One region of the Mesorhizobium sp. P2_C4 genome, then DNA from elsewhere that is predicted to be linked to it. Evidence: predicted binding sites of a transcription regulator. Region 1 holds the regulator's gene; each other region holds the start of a gene.
The links. The regulator LexA, encoded in region 1, represses DNA repair genes until DNA is damaged. The targets are predictions, from matches to a motif close to TGTTCNNNNTGTGTTCNG.
Positions count from the first base shown of each region.

Region 2: a site for LexA is predicted at 1,176-1,193, ahead of AC1DX6_RS01760 (DNA recombination protein RmuC). Genes of this name have one in related genera too.
Region 3: a site for LexA is predicted at 1,641-1,658, ahead of AC1DX6_RS23585 (helicase-related protein). Genes of this name have one in related genera too.

Region 1 is NZ_JBFUDT010000003.1:755,830-758,098, forward strand. Features, by position in the region: gene kynU (kynureninase) at 1-249, opposite strand, end outside; gene lexA (transcriptional repressor LexA) at 729-1,469, shown strand; gene AC1DX6_RS16280 (ComEC/Rec2 family competence protein) at 1,463-2,269, opposite strand, start outside.
Region 2 is NZ_JBFUDT010000001.1:346,106-348,374, forward strand. Features, by position in the region: gene AC1DX6_RS01760 (DNA recombination protein RmuC) at 1-1,143, opposite strand, end outside; gene def (peptide deformylase) at 1,248-1,778, shown strand; gene fmt (methionyl-tRNA formyltransferase) at 1,789-2,269, shown strand, end outside.
Region 3 is NZ_JBFUDT010000007.1:18,715-20,983, forward strand. Features, by position in the region: gene AC1DX6_RS23585 (helicase-related protein) at 1-1,474, opposite strand, end outside; gene AC1DX6_RS23590 (hypothetical protein) at 2,057-2,269, shown strand, end outside.

The DNA.
Region 1 (2,269 bases):
GAGCTGGTCGCCGAGTTCGAGCGGCATATCGAACCAGCCGGCCGTGTTCCAGGCGCGGATCAGGTCGTTCGCCCATTCCTCGGTCGCTGCCTTGCGCAATTCATCGAAAGCGGCATGCGAGGCAGCCCCCAGAGAATTGCCGTCGAGATAGATCACCCCTTGCGGCAGCACAAAGCGGTCGCGCATGGCGCGCAACGGATCCGCGGCATCCATCGCCTCGATGGCCACGAGATCGGGAATTCCTGTCATGGTCTGTCTGCTCCCCCAAGATTCGACGCAACGCTGGAACGACGGCATCCATCGGTCACGAGCGCTTTTCCACCACCTGGCATCGCGCGGCAAGGTTCCACCGATGACAAGCTGTCCGACCAGACGTGGAAAACCAGGAGCCAAGCCAACCCAAGGTTGGCGTTTTGACTTCGTTTCGTTCACGGTTCACTAACCAAACCGCCCCGTCGATATGGCTTCAGTTCCGTGTCCTCTTTGCCGGCTGACGGCCGATTCCAATGCCGCCTTGTTGTAACCCAGAGGCGGCAAACGAAAGCAGAATCAAGGCGATGAGGCGCGATCCGGTGAAAGCGGGGCTGCGCCGCTGGCGCAGCGGTATCATTTCCAGAGCCCTAACACATTCATTAAACTTTAAACGGTTGCGGAACACAACTGGAACAGATAGTGTTTGTTCTGGGTTTGTTTTTCCGATTCTGGTTCGAAATCCCTGGGGGCCCGCCATGCTGACGCGCAAGCAACATGAACTTCTGATGTTCATCCATGAGCGGCTGAAGGAGAGCGGCATTCCGCCCTCATTCGACGAGATGAAGGAAGCGCTCGACCTCGCATCCAAATCCGGCATCCACCGGCTGATCACGGCGCTGGAAGAACGCGGCTTCATTCGTCGGCTACCCAATCGCGCTCGCGCCCTGGAAGTGCTGCGCTTGCCGGACTCGATCGCGCCCGGTCTCAATGCGGCCCGTAAATTTTCGCCGAGCGTTATCCAGGGCAGTCTTGGCCAGGGCGGCGGCCTCGGGCGGCAAATCAAGCCAGGACCGTCCCGTATGCCCTCGGCCGGCAATGACGACGACGTGGTCGCCGCCGTGTCGATCCCGGTGATGGGACGCATCGCCGCCGGTGTGCCGATCGACGCCATCCAGCACCAGACGCATTCGATCTCGGTGCCGCCGGACATGATCATGGGCGGCGAGCACTACGCGCTGGAGGTCAAGGGCGATTCGATGATTGAGGCTGGCATTTTCGACGGCGACACGGTCATCATCCGCAATGCCAATACCGCCAGCCCGGGCGAGATCATCGTGGCGCTGGTCGATGACGAGGAAGCGACACTGAAGCGGTTCCGCCGCAAGGGCGCCTCGATCGCCCTCGAAGCCGCCAACCCGGCCTATGAAACACGCATTTTCGGTCCGGACCGGGTCAAGGTGCAAGGCAAGCTGGTCGGGCTGATACGGCGCTACTGAGCCGGCTCGGCGGCTGATCTGTCGGGCTTCTTGTAGGGCGACATGCCCCTCGCCTCGCGCGAGAACTTTCGTTGGACATGCCAGAGGCGGTATGGCTTGTCGACGGCAAAGTCGATCTCCGGCGGCCTGGTTGCCGATTGCGGGTCGAAGAAGATTGCGGCGCTGCCCAGACGGGCAAGCTGCCGCTTGTTGACGACAAGGACCAGCGGATTGCGGCAAGGGTCGTAGGCGGTCGCGTCGTCGATGATGATCAGGGTCGCAAAGGAACAGGCTTTCCACGCCTCCTTGCGGTCTTCGACATAGGCGACGATGGCGCCGGACGGATGCCGTGCAAGGCACAGCCCGGCCTTGCAATAGAAGGGCGACCCCGGCGGCAGCTCAGCCGGGTCGGCGATGTCGAATTGCTCGCCGCTGTCGTCGAATGTCTCGGGCTCGACGATGGTTTCGGATTTTAGGGCGCGCTTCCAATTGTCGGTCGTGAATTCGTTCGAACGCGCCCGGTTGAGGGCCAGCTCACCGCCGCCGATCGGCAGCGCGACCAGACGGGCGTCTTCCGAGATCAGCACATCGGGCGTGCGTGTGTCGGAAATCGTCAACAGTCCGGCGATCGCGAAAGGAAGTGCAGCCAGCCTGAGCCATGTCGTTGCCATGGTGGCGATGATCAGCGCGATGGTTGTCAACAACACCGACTTGAGCGAAATCAACCCGACCGCATCGACCGGCGAGCGCTCCGAGATCCATGCCGACAAGGCAATCATCGCTGTCAGCCCCTTGCCCATGACATAGAGGAACGGCCCGTC
Region 2 (2,269 bases), on a different contig from region 1:
TTCGCCAAACTCCAGCGCCTCGATCTTCTGGCCGCGCTTGGTCACCTTCGACGTCGACACCAAAATGTCGTCAATGTCCTTGGCCGACTGGCCGAAATGCGTCTGCAGCCGGCGCACCCGCTCGTCGACGCGTGCGACATCCTCCATCAGCCGGATCACCTCGCCCTGGATCAGATGCGCCTGCTCGCGCATGCGGGCGTCCTTGAGGATCGCCTGGATGACCTGGATCGACAGCATCAAAAGCGACGGCGAAACGATGATGACACGGGCGCGGTGCGCCTTCTGGATAAGCGCATCGAAATTCTCGTGGATTTCGGCAAACACCGATTCCGACGGCACGAACATGAAGGCGGTGTCCTGCGTCTCGCCCTGGATCAGGTATTTTTCCGAGATATCGCGGACATGGATCTCGATGTCGCGGCGGAAGGCTTGCGCGGCCACCTTCTGCAAATCGGCGCCGTCGGCAGCGCGGATGGCGTTCCAGGCCTCCAGCGGAAATTTTGCGTCGATGGCCAGCGACGGCGCGCCGTTCGGCATCTTCACCAGGCAGTCGGGCCGGCTGCCGTTCGACAAGGTCGCTTGGAACTCGTAGGCGCCCATCGGCAGGCCGTCGGCGACGATCGCCTCCATGCGCGACTGGCCGAAGGCGCCGCGCGTCTGCTTGTTGGACAGGATCGCCTGCAGCTGCACGACCTGGCCGGCCAGCGACTGGATGTTGCCTTGCGCGGTATCGATGACCGCCAGCCGCTCCTGCAACTTGGCCAGGCTATCATGCGTCGATTTCGTCTGCTCGGTCATGGTCTGGCCGAGGCGGCCGGTCATGGCGTCAAGGCGCTGTCCGATCGACTGGTTGAGTTCGGCCTGTCTTGCGCCGAACACGTCGGCGATGGCGCCCATGCGGCCCTGCATTTCGGCCTGGCTTTGCAGGATACCGGCCATCCGCGCCTCGGCGTCGCGGGCATGGTCGGCTGCCTCCGCGGCGGCAATGGTCCGCGCCCTGGCCGACCGCCACAGCGCTATGACCAGCGCCAGGAACAGGCCGAGAAACAGCACTGCGCCGAACGCCAGCGCGTGGCCGAGCGTGATCGTCGTTGCACCGAGCCGGGCAACAGGCTCGGAAAGGATTGATGTCAGATCATTCATTCGGGCAGCATAGATGATTCGGCCCATCGGCACAGATCAAAACGTGAACGACACCGCAAGCGCCCCGGTTGACGCTTTTCGCGCGAGGTCTTAGGTGAGAACGCATGTCGATCAAGCCACTTATCATCCTTCCCGATCCCGTCCTGCGCCAGCTCTCCAAGCCGGTCGAGCGCGTTGACGGCGCTTTGCGCAAGCTGGCCGGCGACATGCTGGACACTATGTATGACGCGCCCGGCATCGGCCTGGCGGCGATCCAGATCGGCGAACCGCTGCGCATGCTGGTGATCGACCTTGCCAAGGAGGACGAGACGCCGGCGCCGCATGTCTTCATCAATCCTGAAATCCTCGAAAGCGCCGACCAGCGCTCGGTCTACGAGGAAGGCTGCCTGTCGATCCCCGACTACTATGCCGAGGTCGAGCGGCCGGCGGCCGTGCGGGTGAGATATCTCGACCGCGACGGCAAGTCGCAGGAACTCGAAGCCGAGGGGCTGATGGCGACCTGCCTGCAGCACGAGATCGACCACCTCAATGGTGTGCTGTTCATCGACCACATCTCGAAGCTGAAGCGCGACATGGTGGTGAAGAAGTTCAAGAAGCTCGCCAGGGACAAGGTGCCAGGCAAGCTGGTGGGATAGGGGTCGGGAAATGCCCCTTCGCGTCATCTTCATGGGCACGCCTGAATTTTCCGTGCCGACGCTGCGGGCAATCGCCGAGGCCGGGCACGAGATCGTTGCCGTTTACACACAGCCGCCGCGCGCCGCCGGCAGGCGGGGGCTAGAGCTGACGCCATCGCCGGTGCAGCGCGAGGCGGAACGGCTTGGTATCGAGACGCGGACGCCGGTATCGCTGAAAGGCGAGGCCGAGCAACAGGCCTTTAGCGCCTTGCAGGCTGATGTCGCCGTCGTCGTCGCCTATGGATTGCTGTTGCCCAAGGCTATTCTCGAGGCGCCACGGCTCGCTTGCCTGAACGGCCACGCGTCGCTGTTGCCGCGCTGGCGCGGTGCTGCCCCCATCCAGCGCGCCATCATGGCTGGCGACACTGAGACCGGCATGATGGTGATGCGAATGGAAGAAGGTCTGGACACCGGTCCGGTGGCAATGGTTGAAAAATGCGCCATCGAACCCG
Region 3 (2,269 bases), on a different contig from region 1:
TTTCTCTAAGGCGCCGCATGAGGACGGAAGTCCTGCGGTCTACGAAGCGTTTCGTCAACCGCTCATGCAGCGCATCCGACAATCTGTCTTCGATTTCGCGCGTCTTTTCCTGCCAGTGTGCCTGATCGGCCAGCCAGCCGGGCCGGTTGGACACGAATGTCCAGGTGCGGATCTCGGCAATACGGTGCGACAGCGTGTCGATGTCGCCCTCGGTGGTGTCGGCGCGGCGCACCTGCTCGGCCATGTAGTTCTCGTCGACATGGCCGTGCCTGGCCAGGTCCATGTAGATCGAGGCGATGAGGTCAGAATGCTGGGCCGGCGCGATCTTCCGGTAGTCGGGCAAGGCACAGGCTTCCCATAACAGCGCCACGCGCTTGGGGTCGGTGGCAAGCGCTCTTATGTCGCCGTCACGCGACAGATGCTCGAGCGCCTGTGCGTCGACCGCCGGCAGTGCCCGGGTCAGGCCTTCGACCGGCGCGTTGGTCTCGATCGAGCGTTTCAGCGCATCGAGGCTGGCGAAATCGAAACGGGCAGAGCGCCACTGCAGCACCTTCACCGGATCGAACTCATGGCCTTCGATCCGCTTGACCAGTTCCTCATCGAGCGGATCGACCTGGCCGGTGACGCCAAAGGTGCCGTCGCGCAGATGCCGGCCGGCGCGACCGGCGATCTGGCCGAGCTCGGCCGCCGTCAAATTGCGATACTGGTAGCCGTCGAATTTGCGGTTCTGGGCAAAGGCAACGTGATCGAGATCGAGATTTAGGCCCATGCCGATGGCGTCGGTGGCGATCAGATAGTCGACATCGCCCGACTGGAACAGCGCCACCTGCGCGTTGCGGGTGCGGGGCGACAGCGCGCCGAGCACGACGGCGGCGCCGCCCTGCTGGCGGCGGATCAGTTCGGCGATGGCATAGACCTCGTCGGCGGAGAAGGCGACGATTGCCGTGCGCCTGGGCAAACGGGTCAGCTTCTTCGAACCGGCATAGGCGAGGTGCGACAGCCGCGGCCGCGTCACCACCGAAACGCCCCTCAGCAGCTTTTGCAGGATGCCGTGCATGGTGGCGGCGCCCAACAGCAGCGTCTCCTGGCGGCCGCGCAGATGCAGGATGCGGTCGGTGAAGATGTGGCCGCGCTCGAGATCGCCGGCCAGCTGCACCTCGTCGATGGCGACGAAGGCCGCGTCGGTCTCGCGCGGCATGGCTTCGACGGTGCAGACGGAATATCTGGCGCCTGGCGGCTGGATCTTCTCCTCGCCGGTGATCAGCGCCACCTTATGGGCGCCGACCTTCTCACAGACACGGGCATAGACTTCGCGGGCCAGTAGCCTGAGCGGCAGGCCGATGATGCCGCTTTCATGCGCCACCATGCGTTCGATGGCGAGATGGGTCTTGCCGGTGTTGGTCGGGCCGAGCACGGCGGTCACGTCGCGGCCCGACAAGATCAGCGGCTCAGTGTGTTTCGGCTGGATGTTCATCGGCCTGGAAATGAGGCTTTCTGCGTCGCGTTGTCGGGAGCGCGCCCCAAAGTGGCGCGTATGACAGGCGACACATAGGGATTTCGTGGGCGAAGCGAAAGCGGAATGTTCCAGCCTGCTGTCCGAGGGTCGCGCTCGAGGGCTGAATCCGTCCCCGGTTAACAGTTGGAACGAGTCTGGAACGAATCGGCGACGAATCAGTGACTCCTGCAGATTCAGCTTTTGTTCACGGCTATATGTGGATTTTGCGACCAGGAGTCTCACCACATGCTGAATCGCTGGAACTGGCCCGATTCATGCAAGCGAACGCAGATGTTAACCTTTGCCGGTGAAAGATCGGATCCTGACGGCGGACCTCACCCAAGATTATGAAATTGTTGATCTTTCCTAACGCGCCTTAATCATTTGGAGGGTGATTTCGGCCTCCGCCGTTAACGTTCCGGTCAAAGCCGGAACGAATCGGCGACGAATCGGCGATGACGAGATTTTCCCGGTTTGTTCACCCCAACATCTTGTGTTGTGAACAGGTTTTCCACCGAGAATCCACAGGCTTGCTAACAGGTTTCGCACAGGCGGCGGCTGTTGCCGTTAATTTCTGCGTACCGGAGTGGCACAGATCGGCATCGCCGGGCGCTTTCGCTGGTCAACCTCAATCCATTCCTGAAGCGTCGCATCGCCTTGAAGCTGTCAGGCCTCAGCCGGACGCCGCTTGCCCGGCTGCCGGCACCGTCGCGCGACCCAGGTCCGATGACCCAGGCCAAGCCTGCAGCCAAGCCAGGGCTGAAGCTTGCCGCC